2 regions of the Micromonospora sp. C81 genome follow, and region 1 is predicted to be linked to the other one. Evidence: riboswitches for the same ligand, from Rfam matches in the RefSeq annotation. Region 1 holds a riboswitch; the other holds the start of a gene.
The links. Region 1 has a riboswitch for thiamine pyrophosphate ahead of thiE (thiamine phosphate synthase). Riboswitches for the same ligand answer to the same signal wherever they lie in the genome.
Positions count from the first base shown of each region.

Region 2: linked by a shared signal. The riboswitch ahead of KBX46_RS19360 (ECF transporter S component) and the one ahead of thiE (thiamine phosphate synthase) in region 1 are both predicted to bind thiamine pyrophosphate.

Region 1 is NZ_JAGPXS010000027.1:61,914-77,729, forward strand. Features, by position in the region: gene KBX46_RS30060 (hypothetical protein) at 1-27, shown strand, start outside; gene thiC (phosphomethylpyrimidine synthase ThiC) at 105-1,697, opposite strand; gene thiD (bifunctional hydroxymethylpyrimidine kinase/phosphomethylpyrimidine kinase) at 1,715-2,500, opposite strand; gene KBX46_RS30075 (thiamine phosphate synthase) at 2,497-3,237, opposite strand; gene KBX46_RS30080 (thiazole synthase) at 3,234-4,013, opposite strand; gene thiS (sulfur carrier protein ThiS) at 4,010-4,210, opposite strand; gene thiO (glycine oxidase ThiO) at 4,201-5,382, opposite strand; gene thiE (thiamine phosphate synthase) at 5,376-6,002, opposite strand; TPP riboswitch at 5,997-6,106, opposite strand; gene KBX46_RS30100 (ThuA domain-containing protein) at 6,398-12,229, shown strand; gene KBX46_RS30105 (hypothetical protein) at 12,295-12,840, shown strand; gene KBX46_RS30110 (aldo/keto reductase) at 12,939-13,901, opposite strand; gene KBX46_RS30115 (nucleotidyltransferase domain-containing protein) at 13,939-14,739, opposite strand; gene KBX46_RS30120 (ABC-F family ATP-binding cassette domain-containing protein) at 14,736-15,816, opposite strand, start outside.
Region 2 is NZ_JAGPXS010000011.1:112,037-127,852, reverse strand. Features, by position in the region: gene KBX46_RS19405 (isoprenyl transferase) at 1-375, shown strand, start outside; gene KBX46_RS19400 (hypothetical protein) at 445-630, shown strand; gene KBX46_RS19395 (thioredoxin reductase) at 919-1,119, shown strand; gene KBX46_RS19390 (pirin-like bicupin family protein) at 1,116-1,877, shown strand; gene gndA (NADP-dependent phosphogluconate dehydrogenase) at 1,913-3,355, opposite strand; gene KBX46_RS19380 (MTH1187 family thiamine-binding protein) at 3,460-3,756, opposite strand; gene KBX46_RS19375 (hypothetical protein) at 4,051-4,500, shown strand; gene KBX46_RS19370 (energy-coupling factor transporter transmembrane protein EcfT) at 4,687-5,487, opposite strand; gene KBX46_RS19365 (ABC transporter ATP-binding protein) at 5,484-6,920, opposite strand; gene KBX46_RS19360 (ECF transporter S component) at 7,033-7,626, opposite strand; TPP riboswitch at 7,701-7,805, opposite strand; gene KBX46_RS19355 (alpha/beta fold hydrolase) at 7,914-8,744, shown strand; gene KBX46_RS19350 (aminoglycoside N(3)-acetyltransferase) at 8,774-9,580, shown strand; gene KBX46_RS19345 (sugar isomerase domain-containing protein) at 9,577-10,326, shown strand; gene KBX46_RS19340 (DUF6328 family protein) at 10,507-11,010, shown strand; gene KBX46_RS19335 (acyl-CoA dehydrogenase family protein) at 11,123-13,129, shown strand; gene KBX46_RS19330 (hypothetical protein) at 13,197-13,364, opposite strand; gene KBX46_RS19325 (hypothetical protein) at 13,374-13,982, opposite strand; gene KBX46_RS19320 (Fur family transcriptional regulator) at 14,160-14,558, opposite strand; gene KBX46_RS19315 (metalloregulator ArsR/SmtB family transcription factor) at 14,555-14,854, opposite strand; gene KBX46_RS19310 (metal ABC transporter permease) at 14,898-15,764, opposite strand; gene KBX46_RS19305 (metal ABC transporter ATP-binding protein) at 15,768-15,816, opposite strand, start outside.

The sequences.
Region 1 (15,816 bases):
TCCACCGGTCGGCACCACCGCGAGTGACCCCACCCGCGGGCACGTCGGAACGCCGATCGACCTGCCTACCTGCCTGATCACCCAAGAGTGCGCACCGCGCCGGTTCAGGCCAGCGGCAGATACACCCGGCCGCCGCCGGAGACGAACTCCTCAGACTTGTCCTTCATGCCGCGGGCCGCGTACTCCTTCAGCTCCTGGGTGATCTTCATGGAGCAGAACTTCGGGCCGCACATCGAGCAGAAGTGCGCCGTCTTCGCGGGCTCGGCGGGCAGGGTCGCGTCGTGGTACGACCGAGCGGTCTCCGGGTCCAGCGAGAGGTTGAACTGGTCCTCCCAGCGGAACTCGAAGCGTGCCTTCGACAGCGCGTCGTCCCACTCCTGCGCGCCGGGGTGCCCCTTGGCCAGGTCGGCCGCGTGCGCGGCGATCTTGTACGCGATCACGCCCGCCTTCACGTCGTCCCGGTCCGGCAGCCCGAGGTGCTCCTTCGGGGTCACGTAGCAGAGCATCGCGGTGCCGAACATGCCGATCATCGCGGCGCCGATCGCCGAGGTGATGTGGTCGTACGCCGGCGCGATGTCGGTGGTCAGCGGACCGAGCGTGTAGAAGGGCGCCTCGTGGCACCACTCCTGCTGGAGGTCCACGTTCTCCTTGATCTTGTGCATCGGCACGTGGCCAGGGCCCTCGATCATCACCTGGACGTCGTACTCCCAGGCGACAGTCGTCAGCTCGCCGAGGGTGCGCAGCTCGGCGAACTGCGCCTCGTCGTTGGCGTCCGCGATCGAGCCGGGGCGCAGCCCGTCGCCGAGGGAGAACGTCACGTCGTACTTGGCGAGCAGCGCGCACAGCTCCGCGAAGTTGGTGTAGAGGAAGTTCTCCTCGTGATGGGCCAGGCACCAGGCCGCCATGATCGAGCCGCCCCGGGAGACGATCCCGGTGACCCGGTCCACGGCCAGCGGCACGTACGGCAGCAGCACCCCGGCGTGCACCGTCATGTAGTCCACGCCCTGCTCGGCCTGCTCGATCACGGTGTCCCGGAACACCTCCCAGCTCAGCTTCACCGGGTCACCGCCGACCTTCTCCAACGCCTGGTAGATCGGCACCGTCCCGATCGGCACCGGGGAGTTCCGCACAATCGCCTCGCGGGTCTCGTGGATCCGCTTCCCGGTGGACAGGTCCATCACGGTGTCCGCACCCCAACGGGTGGCCCAGGTGAGCTTCTCCACCTCCTCGGCGACCGACGAACTGACCGCCGAGGTGCCGATGTTGGCGTTCACCTTGACCAGGAACGCCTTACCGATGATCGCCGGCTCACACTCCGGATGGTTCACGTTGAGCGGCAGCACCGCCCGGCCGGCGGCGATCTCGGCCCGTACGAGTTCCGGGTCGACGTTCTCCCGGATCGCCACGAACTCCATCTCCGGCGTCACCACACCCGCCCGCGCGTACGCGAGTTGTGTGGGCCGGCGACCGTCCACCCCGGCGAGTGGCGTGCCCGCACCCCGTACCGGCGCCACGTCACCACGCTCGGCGATCCACGGTCCCCGCAGCGGCGGCAACCCGACCTCCGGGTCAGACCCGGGGCCGGACGTGTCGTAGAGCCGCACCGGCGGAAGATCCCCGGTCAGCCCCACCTCCGCGAACGGCACCCGGACGTCCGGTCGCGAACCCTCGACGTACACCTTGCCTCGTGCGTGCATGACAGCCTCCCTGGTGATCAAGCGGACCAGCCGAAGTGGTTCAGCGGTCCGCGCCCCGCGCCCAGCTCCCAACCCCGCGCGCCGGTCAGCGCCCGGAGCACGTACTCCTTGGCGGCACCCACCGCCGCCGGCACCGGATCACCCAGCGCGAGCCGCACGGCGATCGCCGCCGAGAACGAACACCCGGTCCCGTGGGTGTGCCGGGTCGTCACCCGGGGGGCGCGCAGCAGCGTGGTGACACCGCCGCCGTGCAGCACGTCGACCGCCTCGCCGCCGTCCAGATCACCCCCGGTGACCACGACGTGGTCGGGGCCGCCGGCCGCGAGCGCCTCGGCGGCCACGACCATCCCGGCCACGTCGTCCACCGGGCGTCCGGTGATGGCCGCGGCCTCCGCGCAGTTCGGCGTCGCCACAGTGGCGTACGGGAGCAGCCGCTCGACCGCGCCCACCACGCCGAGCCGGTGGCCGCTGGTGGCGACGAGCACCGGGTCGACGACGAGTTGGGGCAGCCGGCCGGCACGTGCGGCCTCCGCCACCACGTCGGCGACCGCCGGGGTGCCGAGCATCCCCGTCTTGACCGCCGAGATGGTGAAGTCGGCGAGCACGCTGTCCAACTGCTCGGTGACCGTGCGCGGAGGCAATGGCAGGACGGCGTCGACGCCTCGGGTGTTCTGTGCGGTGACCGCCGTGATGACGCTGGTGCCGTACGCGCCCAGCGCGGCGAAGACCTTCAGGTCGGCCTGGATGCCCGCGCCGCCGCCGGAGTCTGAGCCTGCGATGGTGAGGATGGTGTGCGGGGTCACTTCTCCTCCTTGGTTGCGGTTGGGGGCTGCGGCCGACCGTGCCCACTCCGGGCGGTCAGGCTTGATCCCTGCGTGGGCACGGTCGGCCGCAGCCCTGACGTGGAGACCTGGGTGACCCCGCGCCGGGTTTGGGTCAGCACAGGGGTGACCGCCTCTTGGAAGGCTCTGGTCAGGGTTGCGGCTGTTTGGGTGGGGTCTTTTGCTCGCATGAGTGCGCCCAGTACGGCTACTCCGGTGGCTCCCGCCTTGACGCAGGCGGTTACCTGTTCTGGGGTTTCCACTCCGCCCAGCGCCAGGACCGGCACGTTGCTGGTCCTGATCAGCTTTCGCAGGCCGTCCGGTCCCAGGGGTGGGCCGTAGCCCGGTTTTGTCTTCGTGGGCCAGACCGGGGAGACCGTCGCGTAGTGCTCGGTGGTCAGGCGGTTCAGCTCGGCTTCGTTGTGGCAGGAGCGGCCGACCAGGCTGTGGGTCGGCGGCGGGTACGGGCCCGCGGCGGGCAGGTGCACGGCGGCGCCGCCGAGCGGGTCGGGGCCGGCCACGACGAGCGTTCCGCCGACGTCGGCGAGGATCGCGCGCAGCTCGACGGCTAGGGCAGTGCGCTCGGGGCGGGGCAGGTCCTTCTCCCGCAGCACCACCCAGCGCACTCCCCCGGCCACGGCTCCCGCCACGACCCGGTCGAGCCCGCCCCGCGCGACGAGCCGGTCGGTCAACAGGACAACACCGGACGGCGGGGTCACAGGTCCGGTCTTCCCTCGTCGGGTGTGGAGGGCAGCGCGTGGAAGCGCCGGGCGATCCGGCCGGCGCCTGCCGCCAGCCGGCCCGCCTCGACCGCGTACCGCATCGCGGTCGCCATCGCCACCGGGTCCTCGGCTCGGGTCACGGCGCTGGCCAGCAGCACCGCGTCGCAGCCCAGCTCCATGGCCAGGGCCGCGTCGGAGGCGGTGCCGATGCCCGCGTCGAGGATCACCGGCACGTCCACCCCCTGCCGGATGAGCCGGATGTGGTGGGGGTTGCCGATGCCGAGCCCGGAGCCGATCGGGGAACCGGCCGGCATCACCGCGGCGCAGCCCACGTCGGCGAGCCGGCGGGCGAGCACCGGATCGTCGCTGGTGTACGGCAGGACGGTGAAGCCGTCGGCCACCAGCTCCTCGGCGGCGCGGAGCAGTTCGACCCCGTCGGGCAGAAGCGTCCGCTCGTCGCCGATCACCTCCAGCTTGACCCAGTCGGTGTCGAACGCGTCCCGGGCCAGCCGGGCCACCTTCACCGCCTCGGTCGCGGTGTGGCAGCCGGCGGTGTTCGGCAGCAGTCGCACCCCGCACCGGTCCAGCAGCTCCAGCAGCCCACCGGTGGAGCCCGGCGCGGTGCCCACCCGGCGCAGCGCCAGCGTGACCAGCTCGGTGCCGGACGCCCGGATCGCCTGTTCCAGCACGTGCAGGTTCGCGGCGCCGCCGGTGCCGAGGATCAACCGCGAGGTGAACGTCTCCCCACCCAGCTCGAACGTCACGCTGCTCACCCGCCCTGCGCCGCGGTGAGGACCTCGACCCGGTCGCCGTCACGCAGCACAGTGGCCGGCCAGCCGGCCCGGGGCACGACCTCGCCGTTGACCGCGACCGCCACCCCCCGCTGTTCGGGCACGACGTCACGCACCAGGTCGGCCACCGACGCGCCACCGGGGACGCTGCGTCCGGCCCCGTTCACGGTCAACTCCACCGGTCCCCCTCCATCGTCGGTTCAGGTCCACCCGTCGCGGCCGGTGTGCGACCGGCCGATCCGGCACCGACGAACCGTTCGGGTCCGAAGGGCGCGAGCAGCGGGTTGGGCACGCCGTCGAGCACCAGCTCGGTGATCAGGTCGGCGGTGATCGGGGTGAGCACGATGCCGTGCCGGTGGTGCCCGGTGGCGGCCAGCACGTCCGGCCGGTCGGGCAGCGGCCCGAGGATCGGCGCGTTGTCCGGCGTGCCCGGGCGCAGCCCGGCGACCGCCTCGACCAGGTCGTACTCGGCCAGCTCGGGCAGCAGGTCGACTCCGGCGCGGAGCAGGCGCTGCACCGCACCGGCGGTGACAGTGGTGTCCGCCCGTTCCTCGACCGTCGCGCCGAGCACGACCTCGCCGTCGGCGCGGGGCACCAGGTAGACGGGTTCGCCGTCGGCGTACCCCCGGATCACGTGCCGGAAGCCCGGCGCGACGCCGTCGGGCGCGCGGAGCCGGAGGATCTGGCCCTTCACCGGCCGGACGGGCAGGCCAGTGAGGGCGGCGGCCCCGCAGCCGGCGGCGACAACGGTGACCGCAGCATCCACATCGGACAGACGCGCGACCGCCTGCGGCACGAGCACCGCTCCGGCCCGCTGGGCGGCCGTGCGCAGTGCCGGCACCAGCCGCCGGGGGTCCACCTGGTGGTCGGTGGGCGCGAGCGCGCCGCCGCGCAGCCGTGGTGCGAGCGCCGGCTCGCGGTCGCGCAGCTCGCTGGGGCGCAGTGGGGTCACCGGCAGGCCCAACCCCTGCTGGTACGCCCAGAGTCGGCGCGCCTCGGCCAGGTCGTCGCCGGTCAGCCCGACCATCAGGGTGCCCTCGGTCCGGTAGCCGATCCCGGTGCCGCTCGCCGCGGTCAGCTCGGCGGCGAACGCCGGCCAGCGGGCGGCGGACGCCAGCAGCAGCCCGGTCAGCTGCCGCTCACCGAAGTACGTCTCGGCGACCGGCGAGAGCATGCCGGCGGCCACCGCCGACGCCCCCGAGCCGGGCTCCGGATCGTGCACCACCACGCGCAGCCCTCGGGCGGCGCAGCGCCAGGCGATCGCCAGCCCGATCGGCCCCGCCCCCACCACCGCGACGTCCGGCCGGGCCCGCTCACTCGATCGCGCTGACTCCGACCGGCCGGTCAGCACGCCAGTGCCTCGATCAGCTCGGCGGTCGCCCGCGCCGGGTCGGCGGCAGCCGAGACCGCCCCGACGACCGCCACCCCGTACGCCCCGGCGGCCCGCAGCTCCGGCACCCGCTCGGCGGTCACGCCGCCGATCGCGATGACCGGCACGTCGACGGCGTCGACGACGGCACGTACGCCCACGGGCCCAATCGGGTCCGGCAGGCCGGACTTGGTGCTGGTGGTGTGGCACGGCCCGACGCCCAGGTAGCTGGCTCCCGCCGCGACCGCCGCGGTCGCTGTTCCTGGCGCACGGGCGGTGGCGCCCAGCACGCCGGCCGGGCCGAGCACCCGACGTGCGGCGGCGACCGGCAGGTCGTCTGCCCCGACGTGCCCACCGGCGGCACCGACCGCCAGCGCCACGTGCAGCCGGTCGTTGACCAGGCAGGTCGCCCCGTACGGCACGCAGAGCGCCAGCACCCGCTGGGCCAGCTCGTACGTCTCGCGGTCGGTGGCGGAATCCTCGACCCGGACCTGCACCACCAGGTCGGCTCGGGCCACAGCGAGGGCGGCCCGGACCACGGTGAGCGGGTCTCGCCCGGGTCGGGTGTCGGTGATCAGATGCAGTCGCCCCAGGGACGGCACGGCAACGCTCCTCCCTGCGCCGGCATTATCCGGATCAGGTTCGACGGTCGGGGGCTGTCAGCCCCCCTCTCAGCCCGGTACACCGGGCTCCCGTGGGTTACTTGCGTGTCACCGTACGACAGATCCGCCGGTCTGCCAAGGCGGGTGTCGACGGGCCGGAATGGCGGATTAGGTTGGGCGCTTCATCCCGGTCCTATTCGGAATGTCGCCCCCCGTTGCAGAACCGTTACCTGCCGGCATCTTGCCGGACATTGAGCCAGCCGAATTAATTTGTTCAGCGATTCGACAAAATGTTGGCGGGGGCACCGTGACGCGGTGTCACCACCGGCTCCATCTGGGAGGGTCTTCGGCGAGCCGGCTCCCGCGATCCCTGTCACTACGACATAGGAGGCGGCGTGTCCCGTTCTCGTCGTGCCCGCGTACCCATCACCGCAACCCTGATCTCCCTGGCCATGGCCTCGACCACCCTGTTCGGCACGCCCGCCCAGGCGGCCGCCCAGGTCCCCCCACGGGATGCGAAAGCCGCAGCCCCGGTCAGCCAGGTGGTGCCGAAGGCGCCAAAGGCCGCCGCCGATCCCTTCTCCGTCCTCGTCTTCTCCAAGACCGCCGGCTTCCGGCACGACTCCATCCCCACCGGCATCGCTGCTATCCAACAGCTCGGTGTGGCCAACGGATTCACAGTGGACAACTCCGAGGACGGCGCCGCATTCAACGACGCCAACCTCGCGAAGTACAAGGCGGTGATCTGGCTCTCCACCACCGGTGACGTGCTCGACGCCGAGCAGCAGGCGGCGTTCGAGCGCTACGTGAAGGCGGGCGGCGGCTACGTCGGCATCCACGCCGCGTCGGACACCGAGTACAGCTGGGCCTGGTACGGCGACCTGGTCGGCGCGTACTTCGCCAACCACCCACAGAACCAGCAGGCCACGGTCAAGGTGGAGGACCACGCCCACCCGTCGACCGCCGGGCTGCCGGACCGATGGTCCCGGTTCGACGAGTGGTACAACTACCAGACCAACCCCCGGCCGGACGTGCACGTGCTCGCCAGCCTGGACGAGAAGAGCTACACCGCGGGCGCCGGTGCCATGGGCGCCGACCACCCGATCGCCTGGTGTCAGGACTTCGACGGCGGCCGATCCTGGTACACCGGGGGCGGCCACACCCGGGAGTCGTACGCCGAGCCCGAGTTCCTGTCCCACCTGCTCGGCGGCATCCGGACCGCGGCCGGTGTCGAGAACGCCGACTGCGGCGCCTCGAAGACCTCGAACTTCGAGAAGGTCGCGCTGGACAGCAACACCAGCAACCCGATGGAGCTGGACATCGCCCCGGACGGGCGCGTCTTCTACATCGAGCGCGACGGTCGCGTGCAGATCGTCAAGCCGGACACCGGCAGCACCGTCACCGCCGTCGACCTGGACGTCTTCACCGGCAACGAGGACGGCCTGATCGGCATCCGGCTCGACCCGGACTTCGCCACCAACAAGTGGGTATATCTCTACTACGCCCCGAACGACGGGGTCACCCGCAACCTGCTGTCCCGCTTCACGGTCACCGGCGACACCATCGACCCAGCCAGCGAGAAGCAGGTGCTGCGGGTCGACACCCAGCGCAACACCTGCTGCCACGCTGGCGGCAGCATGGCCTTCGACAGCGCCGGCAACCTCTACCTGGCCACCGGTGACAACACCAACCCGTTCGAGTCGAGCGCGTACTCGCCGCTCGACGAGCGGCCGGGCCGCCAGGACTACGACTCGCAGCGCACCTCGGCCAACACCAACGACCTGCGCGGCAAGGTGATCCGGATCCACCCGGAGGACGAGGGCACGTACACCGTCCCGACGGGCAACCTCTTCGCGCCGGGCACTGAGAAGACCCGCCCCGAGATCTACGCGATGGGCTTCCGCAACCCGTTCCGGATCGGCACCGACCCGAAGACCGACACCCTGTACGTCGGGGACTACGGGCCGGACGCCAACGCGAACAACCCGGACCGGGGCCCCCGGGGCTTGGTCGAGTGGAACGTCGTGACCCCTGGCAACTACGGCTGGCCGTACTGCACCGGGACGAACGAGGCGTACAACGACTACACGTTCCCGTCCGGCCCGAGCGGCCCGAAGTTCGACTGCGCCGCGCCGGTGAACAACTCGCCCAACAACACGGGCCTGACCAACCTCCCGCCGGTCGTCCCGGCCACCGTCGACTACGGCTACGCCGGTGACGCGCGCTACCCGGAAATCGGCGGCGGTGGCGCCCCGATGGGCGGCCCGGCCTACCGCTACGACGCGGACCTCAACTCCAACCGCAAGTGGCCGGCGTACTACGACGGCAAGGCTCTGCTCGGCGAGTGGAACCAGAACAAGATGTACACCATGCAGGTGACCCCCGACGGCAAGTCGTTGGTGGACATCAATCAGCTGCTCACCGGCATGAAGATGGTCCGGCCGATGGACTTCGAGTTCGGTCCGGACGGCGCGCTCTATCTGATCGAGTGGGGCACCGGGTTCGGCGGCAACAACGACGACTCCGGCATCTACCGGATCGACTACACCGCCGGTGACCGCGCACCGATCGCCGCGGCGTCCGCCAACCCGACCTCGGGCCCGGCGCCGCTGACTGTCACCTTCTCCAGCGCCGGCTCCCGGGACCCGGACGGCGGCGCGCTCACCTACTCGTGGACCTTCGGCGACGGGCAGACCTCGACCGAGGCCAACCCGACACACACGTACGCGACGGCCGGCAGCTACACCGCCCAGCTCACCGTGACCAACCCGAAGGGCCGTACCGCGGTGGCCAACGTGCCGATCACCGTGGGCAACACCGCACCGACGGTGAGCATCGATTTCCCGCCGGACGGTGGCTTCTTCAACTGGGGTGACCAGGTCCGCTACACGGTCAAGGTGACCGACCCCGAGGACGGGCAGATCGACTGTGACCGGGTGAACCTCCAGGTGCTGCTCGGTCACGACGAGCACGCCCACCCGCTGGAGCAGCACACCGGGTGCACCGGCACGGTCCAGACGTCGCTCGCCTCCGGGCACGGCGCCGAGGCGAACGTCTTCGCTGTCTTCGAGGCCACCTACACCGACGAAGGTGGTGCCGGCGGCGCGGGCGCGCTCACCGGCCGGGACATCGAGATCCTGCAGCCCAAGCAGAAGCAGGCCGAGTACTTCACGGCCACCGGACGGGTGCCGGGCGGCACCGGCGGCGGAGACGCCGGCGTGCAACGAGAGGCCGGCGCCGACACCGCCGGTGGCGGCCAGAGCATCGCGTTCATCGAGGACGGCGACTGGTGGTCGGTCGTCCCGGCGGACCTGACGAACATCACCGAGATCCGGTTCCGGGCCGCCTCGGCCGCCGCCGGCGGTCGGATCGAGGTCCACGCGGGCGCCGTCGACGGACCGGTCGTGGCCACGGCCACCGTTCCGACGACCGGCGCGTGGCAGACGTACACGGACGTGAGCGCGCCGGTGACCGGTGCCGCGAGCGGCTCGCTGTACTTCGTGGCCCGCGATCCGAACGGCGGAACGGGTTCGCTGTTCAACGTCAACTGGATGGACTTCGTCGGCCGCGGCGTCACCGAGAACGCGCCGCCGGTGGTCACCGCCACCGCGACCCCGGCCACCGGCACCGTGCCGGTCACCGTCGAGTTCGACGGCACGGCCACCGACGCCGAGGGCGACACCCCGCTGACGTACGCCTGGGACTTCGGTGACGGAGGCTCGGCGACCACAGTGGACGCCAGCCACACCTACACCAACGCGGGCACCTTCACGGCCACCCTCACGGTGACCGACAGCAAGGGCGCCAGGTCGTACGCGACGGTGCCGGTGCGGGTCGACGCTCCGGACACGTCCTGCTTCGGGGCGCGTTCGGACGACTTCAACGGCAACAGCCTCGACAAGGAGCGCTGGACCAGCGTGGTCCGGGAGAACCAGCTCTACTCGCTCAGCGGCGGCGCGCTGCGGCTGCCCACGGCGGTGGGCGACCTCTACGGCGCTCGCAACGACGCCACCAACCTGGTGCTCCAGGCGGCTCCGACCGGCGCCTGGGAGATGACCACCAAGGTCACGCTGCCGGTGACGGCGAACTACCAGCAGGCTGGCGTGCTGGTGTACGGCGACGACGACAACTACGCCAAGCTGGACCTGCTGTACAACGGCAGCCGGCGGGTGGAGTTCATCCGGGAGACGGCCGGTACGCCTCGCAACGAGGCCGCCGACAGTGCCGCCGCACCGGCGGGTGACACCGTGTACCTGCGGATCACCAGCGACGGGACGAACCTGACCGCCGCCGCCTCGGGCGACGGGCAGACCTTCACCCCGGTCGGCCAGTCGGCAGCGCTCGCCGGCATCACCAACCCGCGGATCGGGGTCTTCGCGCTCAACGGAGGCACCGAGGCGCCCGTGGTCGACGCCGCGTTCGACTCGTTCCAGGTCACGCCGGACGCCCCGGCCGGCCCGGTCGACCCGTCGGACGAGTTCACCGGTTCCACGTTGGACAAGTGCCGCTGGGACGCCATCACGCGGGAGGACCCGAACGGTTACCGGGTCACCGATGGCGCGCTGCGGATCGACGTGCCCAACGGTGACATCTACGGCACCGACAACACCGGGCCGAAGAACTTCATCCTCCAGACCGCGCCGTCCGGCGACTGGACCCTGGAGACGAAGGTCGACGGCAGTCTGCTGAACGAGCAGTACCAGCAGGCCGGTCTGCTCGTGCAGGCCGACGACGACAACTACCTGAAGTTGGACTTCATCGCGGACAACCAGGCCGGCCAGGCGGTGACGCGGCGGATCGAGTTCCGCAGCGAGATCGCCGGGACAGTGCAGAACCCGCAGCCGGAGGCGGCCAGCCTCACCTCGGCGGTGTGGCACCTGCGGCTGGCCCGCACCGGTGACACGTTCACCGCGTCGTACTCGGCCGACGGGACGACCTGGACCGCGTTGGAGGCGCTGACGAACAGCGCGGTGGGTGCCACCCCGAAGGTCGGGTTGTTCACCCTCGGCGCCAACCAGACCGCCTCGAAGACCGCCGCGTTCGACTACTTCCGGTTGAGCACGAAGGTCGCCGACGAGACCGCGCCGGTCACCACGGCGACGGTGTCCGGCACCCCGACCGAGGGGTGGCACACGGGGCCGGTGACGGTGACCCTCACCGCCGCCGACGAGGCCGGCGGTAGCGGGCTCGCCAGCACCGAGTACCAGTTGGACGGTGCCACCACCTGGACGGCCTACACCGCTCCGGTGGCGGTCAGCGGGGACGGCGAGCACGAGCTGCGGTTCCGCTCGACCGACCAGGCGGGCAACGTGGAGTCGACGAAGACCGTCACGGTCAAGATCGACACCACCGCGCCGGTCACCACGGCGACATTCGCTCCGGCGAACGACGCCGGCTGGCACAACGGGACGATCCCGGTCGTGCTGGCCTCGACCGACGCCGGTTCCGGCGTCAAGACGGTGGAGTGGTCCCTGGACGGTGGCACCTGGACGCCGTACACGACGCCGGTCGAGGTGACCGGTGACGGCCAGCACGAGCTGCTGTTCCGCTCGACCGACAAGGCGGGCAACGCCGAGACGCTCAAGTCGGCGGTGCTGCGCATCGACGGCACGAAGCCGACGCTGCTGGTGTCCGGGATCGCCGACGGCCAGCTCTACGGTGACAGCCAGGACGTTCGGGTGTCCTGGCAGGCCGTCGACCCGACCTCGGGCATCGCGTCCGTGGTCGGCCAGCTGGACGGCAGGGCGTACGCCAGCGGCACTCTGCAGGCCATGTACGAGCTGCCGCTCGGCCTGCACGAGCTGACCGTGACCGCGACCGACAAGGCGGGCAACCAGACCACCTCTGCGGTCCGGTTCTTCGTCACCACCTCGTTCCGGGACATGCAGGGCCTGCTGGACCGGTTCAAGGCGACGGGTCGACTCTCGGCCAAGGCGCACAAGCAGTTGACGGCGAAGCTGGACGCGGCCCGTCAGGCCGAGGCGGCCGGCAACGACAACAAGGCGATCAAGCAGTTGACCGCCTTCCGCGCGCTGGCCGCCGACGCCACACTGGTGGCCGAGGCGGAGATCCGGGACGTCCTGATCCGGGACGCCGACGCCATGATCGTCCGGCTCGGCGGCGCGGCCAGCAAGGCCGGGGTGAAGGCGAACGACGGCGCTCCGATCAAGGGCACCGGACGCCTGGGTGAGGATGCCACCCGGCTCGCACCCGGTCGCCAGCTCTGATCCGACGAGGCCCCTCCCCGACGTCACGACGTCGGGGAGGGGCCTCCCTCGTAGGTAGTGAGGAGATGTCCGTGACGGGTATCCGCAAGGTGTTGGCCGCCGTTCTCGTCGGGCTGGCCCTGACCCTGTTCTCCGCTGCCCCGGCGGCCGCTCAGGCCGACAAGCTCAAACTGACGGTGGCCGGTGACGGGGCTGAGGGTGTCACCATCCAGGCCGTCTACGCCGACGGCCGCCGGCTGGACCGGGTGGTGCGGTTGGTCCTCACCGCCACCGGCCCGGACGGGCAGAAGGTCGGGCCGGTGCAACTGGAGCCACAGCCCGAGGGGCAGGGCTTCTACAGCAGCGGCCCGGTGCTCTCCACCGGCACGTGGAAGGTGACGGTGAGCTCCCCCGCTCCGCTCAAGAGCGAGGCCACCGCCACGGTGCAGGCCCGGGCAGCACAGTCACCACCGGTGCCCGCACCGGTCGCGGTGACCAGAACGACTGACGGAGACCGCGGGGCGGGTGCCGGCTGGTGGCCGTTCGCGGCGGCCGGCCTCGTGCTCGTCGCCGCGGCAATGGGGGTGGCCATGCTCTTCGGCCGCCGCCGCACCGGTACGCAGAACGACTGATCGACTCGACATCCTTGAAGTCGGGGCTTCCCGGACCGCAGGACGCCCCGACTTCAAGGAACGCGAGTGGATCACGCGCCGGCGGTCGCCCTCCGCGCTCAGAGGATGGCGCGCAGCGCCGTCAGATCCTCGTCGCTGGGTTCCCAGGTGCCGGCGGCGGCGTTGGCCACCACCTGCTCGGGCGTGGTGGCACCGGCGATCACCGAGGTCACCGCCGGCTGGGCGGCCAGCCCACCGATCGCCACCTGCAGCATCGTCAGACCCCGCTCGGCCGCGTACGCCTCGATCGCCTCGATGGTGTCCCAGTCGGCTGCGGCGAGCCGTTCCGCGTACCGGCCACCGCCGGAGAGTCGGCTGCCGGCCGGCGGCTGACCCGAGCGCTTGTACTTGCCGGTGAGCAGCCCGTTGGCGAGCGGGAAGAACGGCAGCATGCCGAGGCCGAACCGCTCGCAGGCCGGGATGACCTCGGTCTCCACCGAGCGCTCCAGCAGGCTGTAGTGGTTCTGGGCGCTGATGAAGCGGGCCCGACCGTTGGACGACGCGACCCAGTCCGCGTCGGCGATCTGCCAGCCGGCGAAGTTGGAGTTGCCCAGGTAACGCACCTTGCCGTCGCGGACCAGGTCGTCCAGGGCGGCGAGGGTCTCGTCGATCGGGGTGCCCGGGTCGGGCTCGTGCATCTGGTAGAGGTCGATGTGGTCGGTGCCGAGCCGACGCAGCGACGCCTCCACGGCACGGGCGATGTAGCGCCGCGAACCCCGGGCACCGAAGTCCGGCCCGTTGAGGCCGTTCATGTCCATGCCGAACTTGGTGGCCACCACCACGTCGTCCCGGCGCCCCTTGAGCGCCTGCCCGAGCAGTTCCTCGGAGCCGCCCTGCGGTTCGCCGTAGATGTCGGCGGTGTCGAAGAGGTTGATGCCGGCGTCCAGGGCGGCGTCCACCACCGCGCGCGTGCCGTCGAGGTCGAGCTTCCGGCCAAAGTTGTTGCAGCCGATGCCGACCACGGACACCACGAGCCCGGAGTCGCCCAACCGGCGATAGGTCATCTCAGTCACGAGATCCACCCTATGCCCGCTGGCTGCGGTCCACCTCGGCGGCGGCTCAGCCGACCACCTCGGTGACCAGCTCGCGGGCAGCACCGATGGTGGCGGCCAACTCGGCGGGGCTGTGGCCGACGGCGCCGAGCAGTGCCTGCGCCCGCTGCTCGAAGTGCGGCGGTGCCCCGGGCAGCCGCCCTGCGGCGGCGATCATCCCCTTCTCGTTGACCAGCCACCGGCCCGCTCGGGCGTGCAGCACCTGGGCGAGCACCCCTACCACCCGAAACAGGCAGCCGGCGACGTACCCGCTGTCCCCTCCGGCGCTGGCCTTGGCCGCGCCGGCCAGCAGAAACCCTGCCTCCCAGCCGCTCGCCACCAGGGCATCGGCCAGTGCGGGCGGATACTCCCCGGCCTGCTCCTTCAACCGGGCCAGCTCGCCGGTCGGATCCGCGAGCACCTGACACAGCGCCACCTCACCGACATAGGCCGACGAGTAGAACCCGAGCGGGTGCCCGGCCTGCACCCCGACCTCGAACCGCCCGGTCCGGCAGTCCGTCCAGACCCGGTGCACCCGGTCGAGGTCCCGGTAGATCCAGTCCACGGCGACCCCGCCGATCCGCAGCCAACCACCGCCGTCGACCCAGGGGCCCCATCCACCCGGGGCGGTGAGCGCGACGTCGGCGTCGTCGGCAACCGTCACGGCGACCGCGCGCAGCGCGGGGACGTCCAGCTCGCCCCGGTAGTACAGACCCAGATCCCAGTCCGAGTCCGGGCGCTGCTCGCCACGTGCCCGGCTACCACCGAGCGCCACGGCGACCACCCCCTCGACGGCGCAGAGCCGGTCGGGCAGGTCGGCGGGGATCACCCGACGTCCCAGACCGGCTCCGGAGTCTCCACCACCTCGTTGTCACCCCGGAACAGCACGAACCGGTCGAAGGACCGGGTGAACCAGCGGTCGTGGGTGACCGCGATCACCGTCCCGTCGAACGCGTTCAGACCCGCCTCCAGTGCTTCCGCGCTGGCCAGGTCGAGGTTGTCGGTGGGTTCGTCGAGCAGCAGCAGGGTCGCCCCGGACAGCTCCAGCAGCAGCACCAGGAACCGGGCCTGCTGCCCACCGGAGAGCGTGCCGAAGCGCTGGTCGCCCTGCGCGGCCAACTCGTAGCGGCTGAGCACCCCCATCGCCGCGTGCCGGTCCATCCCGGTGCGATGCTCGTCACCCCGCCAGAGGATCTCGACCAGCGTCTTCGACATCAGCTCCGGCCGGTCGTGGGTCTGGGAGAAGTGACCGGGTCGGACCCGGGCACCGAGGCGGGCCGTGCCGTCGTGCGCCACCGGGGCGAGCGCGCCCGCCCCGTCGACCGGCCCGTTCGCCGGGTCGGGGTCGGTGCCGCCCCGGGCCAGCAACCGCAGGAAGTGCGACTTGCCACTGCCGTTGGCACCGAGCACCGCCACCCGGTCGCCGTACCAGATCTCCAGGTCGAAGGGGAAGGTCAGGCCGTCGAGCTCAAGCTGCTCGCAGATGACCGCGCGCTTGCCGGTCCGCCCGCCGCTCAGCCGCATCCGGATGTCCTGGTCCTTCGGCGGTACGGGCGGCGGCCCGGCCTCCTCGAACTTGCGCAGCCTGGTCTGCGCGGCCTGGTAGCGCGAGGCCAACCCGTCGTTGTACGCGGCCTTCTGCTTGTACATCAGCATCAGCTCGCGAAGCTTCTGGTGCTCCTCGTCCCAGCGACGACGCAGCTCGTCGAGGCGGGCGTGCCGGGCCACCCGGGCGGAGTGCCAACTGGCGAAGCCACCCGGGTGCACCCAGGCGCTGCCACCCTCGACGGCGACCACCCGGTCGGCGCTCTGGGCCAGCAGCTCGCGGTCGTGCGACACGTAGAGCACCGACTTGGTCGACTCGCGCAGTCGCGCCTCCAGCCAGCGTTTGCCGGGCACGTCGAGG
Region 2 (15,816 bases), on a different contig from region 1:
CGCGACAACTCGACGCTGACCCTGCAGTTCTGCGTCAACTACGGCGGGCAGGCCGAGATCGGCGACGCCGCAGCCGCGATCGCACGGGACGTGGCGGCCGGCCGGCTGGATCCGGCGAAGGTCAGCGAGAAGACCGTCGCGAAGTACCTCTACCACCCGGAGGTCCCGGAGGTCGACCTGTTCCTGCGCCCCTCAGGCGAGGAGCGGATCTCCAACTTCCTGCTCTGGCAGGCCGCGTACGCCGAGCTCGTCTTCCTGGACACGCTCTGGCCCGACTTCGATCGCCGCCATCTCTGGTACGCGTGCGAGCTGTACGCGCAGCGGGACCGGCGCTTCGGCGGGGCGCTGCCCAACCCGGTCGCCCCGGTTCTCTGAACCGACGCTTATCCGCACGTCACTCTGGGTATCAGAGACGTCAGAAGCCACTGACGGAGGTGAACCCACATGATCCAGAAGCGCATTGCCCAGTGGGCGGTGATGGCGGTCGCGGTGCCACTGGCGGCTGCCGGTGCTCGCCGGCTCAGCCACACCCTGGAGGCCCGGCGTGGTCCCTCCGGGGCTACCCGGTTGCTGACCAGGGGCGCTGACCTGATGCGCCCGCAGAAGGCCAAGCGCCGCCGCTTCTTCTAACCCCAGACCCACCGGCGCCGCCCACACCCCGTGTGGGCGGCGCCTCCCTGTGCCCCAAACCCGCCCCCAACCCGGGCGATCATGGAGTTGTGGTGGGCGGTTCCACCGCTTTCGCCACTTCTGTGCGGCACCACAACTGCATGATCGACGCGGCCGGGGCGGAGGGGTTCCGGCTGGGGGACTGAGCTGTCGTTTCGGGGTCTCGCGAAAGGGCGGCGGGTAGGGTCCGGACGTGGCGGGACTACTGCGGTTGGGGTGGGTGTGCGGGATCTTCGGTTCAAGATGATCATGGCGTTGAACGCGGCCGATCTGGGTGACCCGATCTGCGAACAGGTGGCCGACATCTGCGCCGAGATCGCCGAGCAGCACTGCGCCGAGTTTGGCCACACCCCGCAGCTGCGCACCGGTGAGATCGCCGAGCTGGCCACCGGCGAACCGGCCCTGACGTGGGCGCCGTCGACCTCCGACACCGGGCAGCGTGCCTGGTGACCGCGCCCGCGCCCGCCGTCGACATCCGTCGTGGCGAGGACCGCTTCTCCACCCGGATCTCCTGGCTCGACTCCCACCACTCGTTCTCGTTCTCCCGGCACTACGACCCGGCCAACACCCACCACGGTCTGCTGCTGGTCAACAACGACGACGTGGTGCGACCGGGTGCCGGCTTCGAGACCCACCCGCACCAGGACATGGAGATCGTCACCTGGGTGCTGCGTGGCTCCCTGGTGCACCAGGACTCCACCGGGCACTCCGGGGTGATCTACCCGGGGCTGGCGCAGCGGATGAGCGCCGGCACCGGCATCCTGCACTCGGAGAAGAACGACGCCTGGCGACTCAACAACCAGGAGCCGCACAGCGACCCGGTCCACTTCGTGCAGATGTGGGTGCTCCCCGACGAGGAGGGCGGCGACCCCGGCTACGAGCAGTTGGAGATCGAGGACGAGCTGCTCCGCGGCGGCCTGGTGCCGATCGCCTCCGGGATGGAACGCTACGACGGGGCGTCCGCCATCCGGATCCGCAACCGGTACGCGACCCTGCACGCCGCCCGACTCGCCCCCGGCGACGAGGTCACCATCCCCGACGCGCCATTCGTGCACCTGTACGTGCCCAACGGCACGGTGACCCTGGAGGGCAGCGGCCCACTCGGCACCGGCGACGCGGCCCGGCTCACCATGACCGGCGGCCGGCGGGTCACCGCCGACGAACCAGCCGAGATCCTCGTCTGGGAGATGCACGCCACGGTCACCTGACCCACGTGGGCGGGGCCAGGTGACCGTCGCTCAGGTCAGGCGGGGGACTCGGCGCGGTCGCCGGCCCAGGTGGTGTGGAACGAGCCGTCCCGGTCCACCCGCTGGTAGGTGTGCGCCCCGAAGTTGTCCCGCAGACCCTGGATCAGCGCGGCGGGCAGCCGCTCGGCGCGCAGCGCGTCGAAGTACGCCAGCGACGACGAGAACGCGGGCGTCGGCACACCGGCCCGGGTCGCGTCACCCACCACCCGGCGCCAGCTCGGCACACCGGCGGCGACCGCCTCGGCGAAGTACGGTGCCACCAGCAGCGTCGACAGGTCGGGCTGCTGGTCGTACGCCTCGCGGATCCGGTTGAGGAAGCGGGCCCGGATGATGCAGCCGCCCCGCCAGATCGTCGCGGTGCCGCCGAGGTCGATGTCCCAGTTGTATTCCTGGCTGCCGGCCCGGATGTGGTCGAAGCCCTGCGCGTACGCAACGATCTTGGAAGCGAGCAGCGCCCGGCGGACGTCCTCGATGAACGCGTCCCGGTCGGCGACCTGCCACTTCTCACCAGCGTCCGGGAACGCCCGACGGGCCGCCTCCCGCTGGTCGACGTGCCCGGAGAGCGACCGTGCGAAGGTCGCCTCGGCGATCCCGGTGATCGGGATGCCCAGGTCCAGGGCGCTCTGCACCGTCCACCGGCCGGTGCCCTTCTGCTCGGCACGGTCCTGCACGATGTCCACGAACGCCCGGCCGGTCGCCGCATCGGTGTGCGCGAGCACATCGGCGGTGATCTCGATGAGGAACGACTCCAGCTCGCCGTTGTTCCAGTCGCGGAAGATCTCCGCGATCTCCGCCGGCTCCGCGCCCAGACCGGCCCGCAGCAGGTCGTACGCCTCGGCGATGAGCTGCATGTCGGCGTACTCGATGCCGTTGTGCACCATCTTGACGAAGTGCCCGGCGCCGTCCGGCCCGACGTGCATGCAGCACGGCACACCGTCCACCTGCGCGGCGATCTTCTCGAACATCGGCCCGAGCTTGGCGTACGACTCGGCGGAACCGCCCGGCATGATGCTCGGCCCTCGGAGCGCGCCCTCCTCGCCACCGGAGACGCCGGTGCCGCTGAAGTGCAGGCCCTGCGCGCGCAGCGCCTCCTCCCGACGGCGGGTGTCGGCGAAGTGGGCGTTGCCGCAGTCGACGATGATGTCGCCCTCTTCCAGCAGCGGCACCAACTCGTCGATCACCGCGTCGGTGGGCGCGCCAGCCTTGACCATGACGATGACCGCGCGGGGGCGCTCCAACGACGCCACGAAATCTGCCATCGACTCGCCGGGCACGAACGTGCCCTCGTCACCGTGCTCGGCAACCAGGCTGCGGGTGCGTTCCGGCGACCGGTTGTGCACTGCCACCGTGAAGCCGTTGCGGGCCAGGTTGCGGGCCACATTCCGACCCATCACCGCCAGCCCGGTCACACCAATCTGCGCCCTCGCCTGCTCAACCATCCGTGCCGCCACCTCTCGCCGTCGTGTCAATGTGTTGCGACGGTATCGCGACGCAGGGGCCATGGGGGAGCGCTGCCCAACAGCCGGTCACCGACCGATGGCGCTCAGCCCTGGGCCAGCCGGTTCTCCACGTGCGCCACCTTCGCGGTGAGCGCGTCGGTCACCCCCGGCCGGATGTCGGCCTTGAGCACCACGCTCACCCGGGGTGCCTGCGCGGCCACCACGTCGACCGCCTGTTTGACGACCGCCATCACCTCGTCCCACTCACCCTCGACGGTGGTGAACATGGCGTCGGTGCGGTTGGGAAGGCCCGAGTCGCGGACCACCCGTACCGCCTCGGCGACCAGGTCACCAACGGACTCACCGACACCGAGCGGGGTTATCGAGAACGCGATCAGCATGCCGCCGATGGTGCCAGGAAAATCGGCTGCACCGCCCCACCTGGTGCCGATAGAGTGCGGGCATGCGCAACTGACGCCCCACTTCCGAGCCGGCCCGCCGCCCCGCGTCGCGGTCCGTGCGCTCCCGGGCGTCCCGCATCTCCCACCCGCCGTTCGGCGGCGCTGGCTGTGCCCCGACCCCCGGTGAGCAGTCCCTTCCCCGTTGGACCGTCACACGACGACGGTCGTCAGCCGATCCGACCGACCGCCGGCGCGCGGGACCGGCCGTGCCGGTCGGCTTTGAAGGAGGCCCGGATGCCTGCCAGGCGCAACCGGAAGAAATCCCGTTCAACCGCACCCACGTCCGGCACAGACACGGCGGCCGGCCATGACGCGCTCCTACCGACCCGCCCCGACTTCGATCTCGCGGTCCAACCGGCTCTCCTGGTCGATCCCGCGCTTCCGGCGGGGTTGGGTGAGCCGGCAGTGCTGGTCGAGCCGGCGCTGCCGGCGGTGCTGAGTCAGCCGGCTCCGCCGGCGGTGTTGAGTCAGCCGGCTCCGCCGGCGGTGTTGCCGGGTGAGCTGGTGCCGCCGTTCGACGTGCCGGCAGCAGTCGACGCGCCGGTGGTGGCAGACCTGCCGAAGGTCGCCGGGCGACCGAAGGCACCGACCGCCGGACCGCCGCAGGGTGGCGGACCACGCTCGGCCGGCGGGCGTGGTCAACAAGCCGGCCAGAGCCGCCGCTACGCCTTCCGCCGCAGCTGACCGACCCCGCACCCACCCGGCGCGCTGTCCCGACCCCGCGGGCGGTGAGGCAGACAGCAACTTCAGGGATGGTGCTGCCTCACCGCCCAACGAAGCAGCACCATCCCTGATGTTGTGCGGATCATGCGGGCGCGGCGACGCGAACGGACGCCGGGCGGCGCCCCTGCGTGGGCAGAAGGGGTCAGGTCAGCCGATCAGGGGGCGGAAGCTGCCGAGGAGGATGCTCGTGGTCAGTGCGCCGGCGGCCAGGGTGGCTGCCCCGGCGACGAGCAGCCCGTCGGCCCGGGTGAAGCGCTGCCGGCGGGCCACGGTCCGGGGCGTGCCGGCGTCGAAGCCACGCGCGTCCATCGCCACGGCCAGCCGGGTGCCCCGGCGGATCGCCCCGACCAGCAGCGCGAACGCGGTGGAGGCGAACAGTCTCAGCTTCGCCACCGGGTTGCGTCCCGCGTCGACGCCCCGCGCCCGCCGGGCCATGCTGATCATCTGCCACTCCTGACCGAGCAGCGGCACCAGCCGGAACGCGGCGAGCGCCCCGATGGCGAACCGGGCCGGCGCCTTCGCGTTCTGGATCAGCGCGTCGGCCAGGTCGGTGGGGTCGGTGGTCGCGAAGACGATTACGCCCGGCAGTGCCACCGCGAAGACCCGCAGCACCAGGCCGAGCGCGGTGAGCAGCACGCCGGTGCTCACGAACACCGGCCCGGCGTCCAGCAGGACCCGACCGGACCTGTCGGCGGCGAAGAGCACCAGGGTGACCAGGATGCCGGCGGCGCTGAGGAGCAGCGGCCAGGCCCGCCGGGCCAGCACCCGGTAGCGGATGCCGAACAGCGGGAGTACGGCGAGTTCGAGCGCGATGGCGATCGCCGGGGCCACCGGGTCCAGGGTGGCCAGCAGGGTGAACGAGAAGACCAGCGCCGCGGCGACCTTCGCCACCGGGTTGCGGCGGGCCAACGGCGCACCGGGCGCGGCGACCGGTTCGATGCTGATCATCGGGCACCGTCGCCGGTCACGGGACGGTGCAGGGTGACGGTGCGGTCGGCGAGAGCGGCGACGAAGTCCGCGTCGTGGGTGACCGCGACCACGCCGTGCCCGGCGTCGCGCAGCTCGGCGAAGAGGTCGACCAGCTCCCGCCAGGTCCGCCGGTCCTGGCCGAAGGTCGGTTCGTCGCAGATCAACAGACGGGGCGCGGTGGCCAGGGCCGTCGCCACGCTCAGCCGCCGCGCCTCGCCCCCGGAGAGGGTGTACGGGTTGGCGGCGGCGAGCCGATCCAGTCGTAGTCGCTCCAGCAGCCCGGCTACGGTCTCCCGCACGGCTGCCTCGGGTTGACCGGTGCGGCGCGGGCCGAGCGCCAGCTCGTCGAAGACGGTGCTCGTGACGAACTGGTGCTCCGGGTCCTGGAAGACCGACCCGATCCGCCGGGTCAGCGCGGGTGCCCGCCAGCGGTGCGGGGGAGTGCGATGGTCCGCGCCGGCCAACTCGGCTGACGCGTTGACCCGGCCGGTGCCTGGCCGGAGCAGCCCGCCGAGCAGCAACGCCAGGGTGGACTTGCCGGCGCCGTTGGGTCCGCGTACGGCGAGTGCCTCTCCGGCGCGTACCGCCAGATCGGTGGAGGCCAGCCGGGGTGGCAGGCCGAGCCGGTCGGCGGTGAGCAACAGCTCGCCCGGAGCGGCGGTGGCCCGCCGGGGCGCGATGGGGTGACCCGGCACCCAGACTCCCTCGGCGGCCAGGGCGGCGCCGTGGGCGGCGAAGACCGCCTCGGGCGTGCCGTCCGCACGGACCCCGCCGCCCGGGTCCAGGACGACCACCCGGTCGACCAGTGGCAGCGCCTCGGCGACCCGGTGCTCGACCAGGATCAGCGTGGTGTCGGCGTCCAGCGCCCCGGCAACCGCCTGCCGGATCAGCTCGGCCCCGGCCGGGTCGAGGTTGGCGGTCGGCTCGTCGAGCAGCAGCAGGCCGGGGCGCAGGGCCAGCGCGCCGGCCAGGGCCAGGCGTTGCTGCTCGCCGCCGGACAGTGCGGCCGTGTTGCGGTCCCGGGAGTACGGGAAGCCGACCCGGTGCAGCGCCTCGTCCACCCGGGGCCAGATCTCGTCGGCGGGCACTCCCCGGTTCTCCAGCCCGAACGCGACGTCGTCGCCGCAGCGGGCCATCACCAGCTGGGTTTCCGGGTCCTGGAAGACGATGCCGACCCGTTCCCGGCCCTTGCGGGGGTCGAGCCCGTCGATCTCGACGGTGCCCTCCTGCTCGCCGGAGTCCTCGGGTAGCAGCCCGGCGAGGGCGCTGAGCAGGGTGCTCTTGCCGGCCCCCGAGGGCCCGAGCAGCAGCACCCGCTCCCCGACCTCAACCCGCAGGTCGACCCCGCGCAGAGCCCACGCGCGCCGCCCGGCGTGCCGCCAACCGAACCCCCGCAGCAGTACCCCGCCCACCAAACACCCCCTCCCAAGCCCCGGCTCCACCCTGCACGGTCGATCATGAGGTTGACGGTGGTTCTGAAGATCCATCCGCCCGTCAACCTCATGATCGACGCGAGTGGTGGGGTCAGATCAGGGCGCGGTCCCGGCCTACCGGGAAACGGTCCAGGACACCGGTGTTGGCCAGGGCCTTGGTCAGCAGCCAGCCGCCCGCTCCGGCGATCACCGTGGCGCTGACGATGGTGATCAGCGCGTACGGGATGCGGTAGTCGGCCAGTGCGTAGTCGACGTTCCAGATGAAGAAGTCGAACAGCGCGGCGCTGAGACCGGTCAGCGCGCCGGCCACCACTGCGGTGGGCAGCCGGAACGACCGGTACCGGAAGGCGGCGAACGCCAGCTCCGCGCCGATGCCCTGCACGATGCCCTGCGGGATCACCGTGCCGGCCCACTGGCTGCCCAGCAGCGCGGAGAGGACCGCGGCCACCGTCTCGCAGTAGAGCGCAGCACCGGGCTTGCGGATGACCAGACCGCCGATCACGGCCGGCATCAGCCAGACGCCGTACAGCAGCGCCTGCGCCGGCGGGAAGAAGGCGAACGCACCCTCGGTGGCGCTCCAGACCAGTCCCCAGGCCCAGAAGATGACGCCGAAGGCGACCGCGATCACCGAGGCGACCACGATGTCGATGGTCCGCCAACGGTGTGTGTCGGTGGTGGATTTCATGTGTTGCTCCCAGTTCGTGAGTGCGAACCAGGAGAAGACGCACGCCGCGTCCGGTGGCACCGGACTGCGGCGCGGCTGGAGGTCGACCGAACTCCCTGCGCTGGCATTACCCAGATCAGGTTCGAGGGTCTGCGGGCATGCCCGCACTCTCAGCGCTGTGCGCTCCCCTGTCGGATGTGAAGTTGTCTCGCTGACGCTAACACCGACGTGGGCCGCTGGCCCAGGAGGGCATCCGCCTGACCTGCGGCGGGCAACTGCCCCGTCGTCGGCTGGGTACGCTTCCGATCATGCGGGTTGACGCGCGAGGCTTCACGTTCGAGGTAACCGCCGGTGGTCCGCCGGAGGGCGTACCCGTCCTGCTGTTGCACGGGTTCCCACAGCACAGCGGCGAGTGGGACGACGTCGTGCCGGCGCTGCACGCGGCCGGGCTGCGCACGTACGCGCTGGACCAGCGCGGTTACTCGCCGGGTGCCCGGCCCACGGCGGTGGCGGACTACCGGATCCCCGAGCTGGTCGCCGATGTGGTGGCGGTGCTCGACGCCCTCGGGTTGGACGCCGTCCACCTGGTCGGCCACGACTGGGGCGCGATCGTGGCCTGGGCGGTCGCCGCCGGGCACCCCGAGCGGGTCCGCACACTGACGGCGGTGTCCGTGCCACATCCGGCGGCCATGGCGCACGCCCTGGCCAACGACAGCCAGCAGAAGGCCCGCTCGTCGTACATTGCGCTGTTCCGTAAGCCGGACAAGGCGGAGAAGGTGCTGCTGGCGTGGCACGCCACCGCGCTGCGCAAACTGCTCGGCGGGGTGGGCGACGGGCCCCGGGTGGACCGCTACGCCGACCCGATGCGCGAGCCGGGAGCCCTCACCGCCGCCCTGAACTGGTACCGGGCGATGTCCCGCTCCGACCTGGCAGCGGTCGGCCCGGTCGCGGTGCCCACCACGTACGTCTGGAGTGACCGGGACGTCGCCATCGGCCGGACCGCCGCCGAGGCGTGTGCGGCGAACGTCACCGGGGACTACCGCTTTGTGCAACTGGCCGGTGTGAGCCACTGGATCCCGGACGCGGCCCCGGGCCCGCTCGCCGAGGCGGTCCTGGCCCGAGTCAGCGCAACGGCCTGAGTCGTGCGGGTCAGCGGGGGAGGGCCATCATGACGACGGACGGCAGCGGGCCGGGCAGCCGCCGCTCGATCGCCGCGCAACTACGCCTGCTGGGCGTACGCCCCGGCGCGACGCTGCTGGTGCACGCCGGCCTCCGTCCGCTGGGATTCATCAGCGGTGGTCCGCACGCGGTGGTGCTGGCCCTGCGCGACGCGCTCGGTCCGGACGGCACGATCGTCGTGCCCACCCACACACCGGAGAACAGCGATCCCGCCCAGTGGCGCAACCCGCCGGTGCCGGCGGACTGGTGGCCGCTGATCCGCTCGGAGATGCCCGGCTTCGACCCGGCGATCACCCCGAGCCGGTTCATGGGGGCGCTCGCCGAGACGGTCCGCGGCTGGCCCGGCGCTCTGCGCAGCTCGCATCCCCAGGTGTCGTTCGCCGCGCTCGGGCCGGCCGCCGAGCAGGTGGTGACCGGGCACGCCCTGGCCGACATGCTCGGCGAGCAGTCCCCGCTGGGCCGGCTCTACGACCTGGACGCCGACGTGTTGCTGCTCGGTGTCGGCCACTCCGCGAGCACCTCGCTGCACCTGGCCGAATACCGCAGCCCCGGCTCGCCCCGGGAGCGGGTCGGCGCTGCGGTGCGCACCGCCGACGGCGGCCGGGAATGGGTGTGGTGGCAGGACGTACGGCTCGACGCGGGTGACTTCGACGCGTTGGGCGCGGCCCTGGAGGCCACCGGAGAGGTTCGCACCGGCCCGGTGGGTGCCGGGACCGGCAGGTTGATGCGCCAGCGGGCGGCGGTCGACTTCGCGGTGCACTGGTTGGCCCGCAATCGGACGACGGAGGACGCATGACGGTGAGTGCCGAGGACTACCTGGCCGTGGTGACCGAGACGATCGGCCGGGTGGCCGAAAGCCAGCGGGAGGCGGTGGGGCGGGCCGCGGATCTGATCGCCGACGCCGTACGCGCCGACGGCGTGGTGCACGCGTTCGGCACCGGGCACTCGGAGGCCCTCGCCATGGAGATCGCCGGCCGGGCGGGCGGTCTGGTGCCGACCAACCGGATCGCCCTCCGCGACCTGGTGCTGCTCGGCGGCGAACCGGCCGATCGGCTGGGCCCGATGCTGGAACGGGACCCGTCGGTCGCGCACCGCCTCTACGAGCTGGCGCCGGTGCGGCCCACCGACGTCTTCGTGCTTGCCTCGAACTCCGGGGTCAACGGCGCGATGGTGGAGTTCGCCACGCTGGTCAAGGAACGTGGCCACGGGCTGGTCGCGATCACCTCGGCGCAGCACTCCGGTCGGATGACCTCCCGGCACCCGTCCGGGCGCAAGCTGGGCGACATCGCCGACGTGGTGCTCGACAACGGCGCCCCGTACGGCGACGCGACGCTGCCGCTTCCCGGTGGCGGTGCGGTCGGCGCGGTCTCCTCGATCACCGCTGCGCTGCTCGCCCAGCAGATCACCGTGGAGGTGGTGGCGCGGTTGCTGGCAGCGGGGGAGCGGCCACCGGTCTACCTGTCGGCGAACATCCCGGACGGCGACGCGCACAACACGGCGTTGGAGGCCCGGTACGCGGGCCGCATCCGTCGCGGGTCCTGACGCCGCCCCGCGGTGCTTCCGGTCGCCAGGCATCGGCGCTGGCTGATGCTGGTGACCGACCTGCGTCCCCGAGGTGAACGGAAGATGTCGTGAACCTGTTTCGCGCTCGGGCGGGTGGGGCATTGGCGTTGCTGCCGGCGGCCGGGACCGCCGGCAGTAGCGTCTCACCGGAGGTAGCGCGTGTCCAAGGAGACCGACAAGCAGCGTTGGCAGCGCAATTTCGCCGACCTGCTCCAGGAGTTGCGGGTCGCACAGACCGGCGTGCAGATCCTCTTCGCCTTCCTGCTCACCCTGCCGTTCAGCAACGGGTTCACCGAGACCACGGAGTTCCAGCGGGACGTCTACATCGTGGCGTTGCTCGCGGCGGCCGCCGCCACCGCGCTGATCATCTCGCCGGTGGCGTTCCACCGGGCGCTGTTCCGGCAGGGACGCAAGCCGGAGCTGGTGCGCTTCGCGCACCGGATGGCCACCGGTGGTCTCGCCTTCATGCTGATCGCGATGGTCAGCGCGGTGCTGCTGATCACCGACTTCGTGCTGGACCGGCCGATCGCCTTCCTGCTCAGCGCCCTGACCGGAATCTGGTTCCTCGCGTTCTGGGTGATCCTGCCGTTCGCGCGGCGCAACTGGGGTGAGGACGACATCGACGACGATGACGACGACCCGGACACGATCGCCGGTCGCTGATCGCTGATCGCGCAGATCTTCACGCAGCGCTACCCCTGGGTAACAACCGGGGGTAGCGTGGCGGGTAGTCGCGCACGTCGACGCAGCCGCACCGAGCTTCGAGGGGGCAGCCGTGACCACGACGCAGGACGGCCGACCGGCACCGGACGGCCCCGACTCCGAAGCCGCGCCCAGCACCGCCGGTGCCGCGGCCCCGTTGCCCAGGGAGGCCGGGCAGGTCTCCGAGAAGGAGGCCCGGCAGGTCGCCGAGGCCGCCCGTGAGTCCACCTGGGACCGACCCAGCTTCGGCAAGGAGTTGTTCCTCGGTCGGTTCCGGCTGGACCTGATCGACCCGTGGCCCCGGTCCGACCCGGACGACGTGGCGCGCGCCGAGGAGTTCCTCGGTCGGTTGCGAGCCTTCCTGACGACCGAGGTCGATGGCGCCGCCATCGAACGCGACGCGTCCATTCCGGACTCGGTGTTCCACGGTCTGGCCGACCTCGGCGCGTTCGGCATGAAGATCGACCGGAAGTACGGCGGGCTCGGGCTGAGCAACCTGCACTACTGCCGGGCGCTGATGCTGGCCGGGTCCGTCAGCCCGGCCATCGGCGCGCTGCTCTCGGCGCACCAGTCGATCGGGGTGCCACAGCCGCTCAAGATGTTCGGCACCGCCGAGCAGAAGCAGCTCTTCCTGCCCCGCCTCGCCGCGGGTGAGGTGTCCGCGTTCCTGCTCACCGAGCCCGATGTCGGCTCCGACCCCGCCCGCCTGGGCACCATCGCCGAGCCGACCGAGGACGGCACCGGCTATCGGCTCAACGGGGTGAAGCTCTGGGCCACCAACGGCATCGTGGCCACCCTGCTGGTGGTGATGGCCCGGGTGCCCGCCACCGAGGGGCGTCGGGGCGGGATCACCGCGTTCGTGGTGGAGGGCGACAGCGAGGGCATCACCGTCGAGCGGCGCAACGAGTTCATCGGATTGCGCGGCCTGGAAAACAGCCTCACCCGGTTCCACGACGTGTTCGTACCCGCCGAGAACGTCATCGGCGGCGAGGGCAAGGGTCTGAAGATCGCCCTGACCACGCTGAACACCGGCCGGCTCTCGCTGCCGGCGATGTGCGTGGGTGCCGGCAAGTGGGCACTGAACGTGGCCCGGGGCTGGGCGGCCGACCGGGTCCAGTGGGGCCGGCCGGTGGGCGAGCACGAGGCGGTCGCGCAGAAGTTGTCCTTCATCGCCGCCACCACGTACGGCATGGAGACCATGCTCGACCTCTGCTGCCTGCTCGCCGACGACGACCGCAACGACATCCGGATCGAGGCGGCACTGGTCAAGCTGTACGCCAGCGAGATGGCCTGGAAGATCGCCGACGAGCTGATCCAGATCCGGGGCGGGCGCGGCTACGAAACGGCCGACTCGCTGGCCGCCCGTGGCGAACGCCCGGCCGCCGTCGAACAGATGCTGCGCGACCTGCGGATCAACCGGATCTTCGAGGGCTCCACCGAGATCATGCATCTGCTGATCGCCCGGGAGGCGGTCGACGCCCACCTGTCGGTGGCCGGCGACATCATCGACCCGGACGCTGGGCTGGGCCGCAAGGCACGGGCCGGCGCCCGAGCCGGTGCCTTCTACGCGAAGTGGCTGCCCACCCTCGCCGTGGGTCGAGGGCAGAGGCCCTCGGCGTACGCCGAGTTCGGGCCGCTCGCCGCGCACCTGCGCCAGGTCGAGCGCTCGTCGCGCAAGCTGGCCCGCTCGACGTTCTACGCGATGTCCCGCTGGCAGGGAAAGATGGAGCGTAAGCAGGCGTTCCTGGGCCGTGTGGTGGACATCGGCGCCGAGTTGTTCGCGATGTCCGCGGTCTGTGTCCGGGCCGTCGCCGAACGGGACAGCCGACCGGAAAACGTGGAGCTGGCCGACCTGTTCTGTCGGCAGGCGCGGGTGCGGGTGGACGCCCTGTTCGCCGCACTGTGGGACAACACCGACTCGGTCGACACCGCGGCGGCGAAGCGGATCCTCGCCGGCCGCTACGCGGGTCTGGAGGAGGGTGTGCTCACCCCGTCCGACGAGCTGCCGTGGGTGGCCGCCTGGTCACCCGGCCCGTCCACCGCCGAGGACGTCCGCCGCCGCATCCCACCGAAGCCGTAAGCCGGGCTGGTCGGTGGTCACGCTGGTCGGCGGCCGGGCTGGTCGGCGGCCGCGTCGATGGCGCCGGTCAGCGGGCGACCGCCCAGGCCAGCACCCCGGCCAGGATCAGGCCGTTGAGCCCGGCCAGCGCCAGGTACGCCGCGGGTGGGATCTTCTTGCCCCGTCGCACGAAGGAGACCAGGACGGCGGCGTAGCCGAGCAGCAGGACGGCGATGACGAGGAGGAAGTAGAACACCCGAAGACCTTAGCGGCTCCTGCCGCGTAGGCCGAGTTGGCGCAGCTCCAACGCGGCCAAGGCGTCGACGGTCGCGTCGTCGCCACGTCGCCACGCCTCGGCGACGTCCGGCGCGATCCGGGTCAGCTTGCCCAGCGGCTGGGTGGCCAGTGCGCGCAGGGCGAGCAGGTCCCGGCCGGCCGGTCCGACGGCCAGCTTCGCCGCTGACCCGGCCCGGCGCATCCAGCGCACCCGCAGCGGCAGCCAGCCGAGCAGCACGATGCCGAGCGGGAAGATCAGGACCGCGATGGCGAGGGCGAGGGCGAGCTGGTCGACCAGGTGCTGCTGGTCGCGGCCGGCGTCGGCGAGCCCCCGGGCCGCGTCGGCGGCCCGTTGGAAGGGTGCGGTCAGCTCGTCGCCAACCAGCGGGACCCGGCGGACCTTGCCGCCCGCGTCGGCGAGGTTGTCGGCGAGGCCGCTGCCCGCGCCCTCCAGCTTCTGCCCCGGTACGGCGAGCTTCTGCACCAGGTCGTGCAGCCACAGCGCGCCGCGGATCGCCACGTACACCCAGGCGACGACGAGCAGGTCGGTGAGCAACTGACGGGCGGCGGTCGGAAACCGATCGGCATAGATTTTCACGCCGGACAGCGTGTCACGAACGGCCCGGCGCGGCACCCGTCAGATCAGCCGGCGGGACGGCCCGGGCGGCCAGGGCAGGCAGCAACATCGGCGATATTGCTGCCTCGCTGTCGAATGAGGCAGCAACATCGGGGATATTGCTGCCTCAAGACGCGGCGACCAGTCCGCGGTGTTGAGTCAGCGGACGCAGGTCGGGCAGGTGCCGAAGATTTCCAGGGTGTGGCTGACATCGGCGTAACCGTGCTGGGCGGCGACCCGGTCGGCCCAGCTCTCCACCGCCGGGCCGGCCACCTCGACGGTGCGCCCGCAGGCCCGGCAGACCAGGTGGTGGTGGTGCCCCTCGCTGCACCGGCGGTAGAGGTGCTCGCCGCCGGGTGGGCGCATCACGTCGATCTCGCCGGCGTCGGCGAGCCCCTGCAGGGTGCGGTAGACGGTGGTGAGGCCGACCCGCTCGCCGCGCTGCCGCAGCATGGCGTGCAGGTCCTGGGCGCTGTGGAAGCCCTCCATCTCGCCCAGCAGCGCGCTCACCGCCGAGCGCTGCCGGGTGTTGCGCACCGCGGCGGTGCTCTCGCTCATGATCCCTCCCCGGCGTGGCTGACCGCGTCTGCCACGATGTGCGCGACGTGCTCGTCGACCAGGCTGTAGGCGATCTCCCGACCGCGGCGGGAGCCTCGCACCACTCCCGCGCCGCGCAGCACCCGCAGGTGCTGGGAGACCAACGGTTGTGCGGCACCGAGCTTCTCCACCAGCTCGTGCACGCACCGTTCGCCGCCGGCCAGCTCGCTGACGATGGCCAGCCGGATCGGCGCGGACAGAGCGCGGAGCAACTCGCTGGCCCCGTCGAACCCGTCGTAGCCCGTCGCGCTGGTCATTCCGCAACGGTACCCATTACCACCGACGCTTCGCTGATCAGGATCAGCTCAGCACGACCTCGTGCGGCTCCGGCGTCGGAGCGTCGGTCGGTGTCGCCCGGCGGCGCAACGTCCGCCAGACGCCGCCGGCCACGGCCACGACCAGGAACGAGGCGATCGCCACCAGCACCACCGAGGCGCCCGGCGCGGTGTCCGCCGTAGCAGCCACCCAGACACCGGAACCGGCGGCGAAGAACCCGAGCGCCATCGCGGCGACCATCGTGCTGCGGAAGCCCCGGGTCACCTGCTGGGCGGTGGCGACCGGCACCACCATCAGCGCGCTGATCAGGAGCACCCCGACAGCCCGCATCGCGATGGTCACGGTGACCGCGGTGGCGACCGCGATCAGCAGGTTCAGCGTGCGCACCGGGAGACCGGAGACCCGGGCGTACTCCTCGTCGTGGCTGACCGCGAAGAGCGCCGGCCGCAACGCGATCATCGTGACCAGGATCGCCGCGCCGAGCACCACGACGGTGATCACGTCGGCGAGGGAGGTGGTGAGTAGCGACCCGAACAGGTACTCGTTGAGGTTGGCGCTCGTAGCGTCGGAGAGGCCGACAAGCAGCACGCCACCGGCGATGCCGCCGTAGAAGAGCAGGGCCAGGGCCAGGTCACCTGAGGTACGCCCGCGGGCGCGGACCACCTCGATGGCGATCGCGCCGATGGTGGCGGCGATCACCGCGACCAGCACCGGTGAGCGGTTGAGCAGCAGCCCCGCCCCGACGCCGGTCAGCGCCACATGCCCAATGCCGTCGCCGATCAACGTCAGCCGGCGCTGCACCAGGTAGATGCCGAGCGCCGGCGCGGCCAGGCCGATCACCAGCGCGGCGATCAGGGCGCGCTGCATGTAGGGGTACTGGAAGAGTTCCATGCGTCAGTTGCTCCACAGCCCGGCGGGCTCGTCGTAACAGTGCGGGTGCACG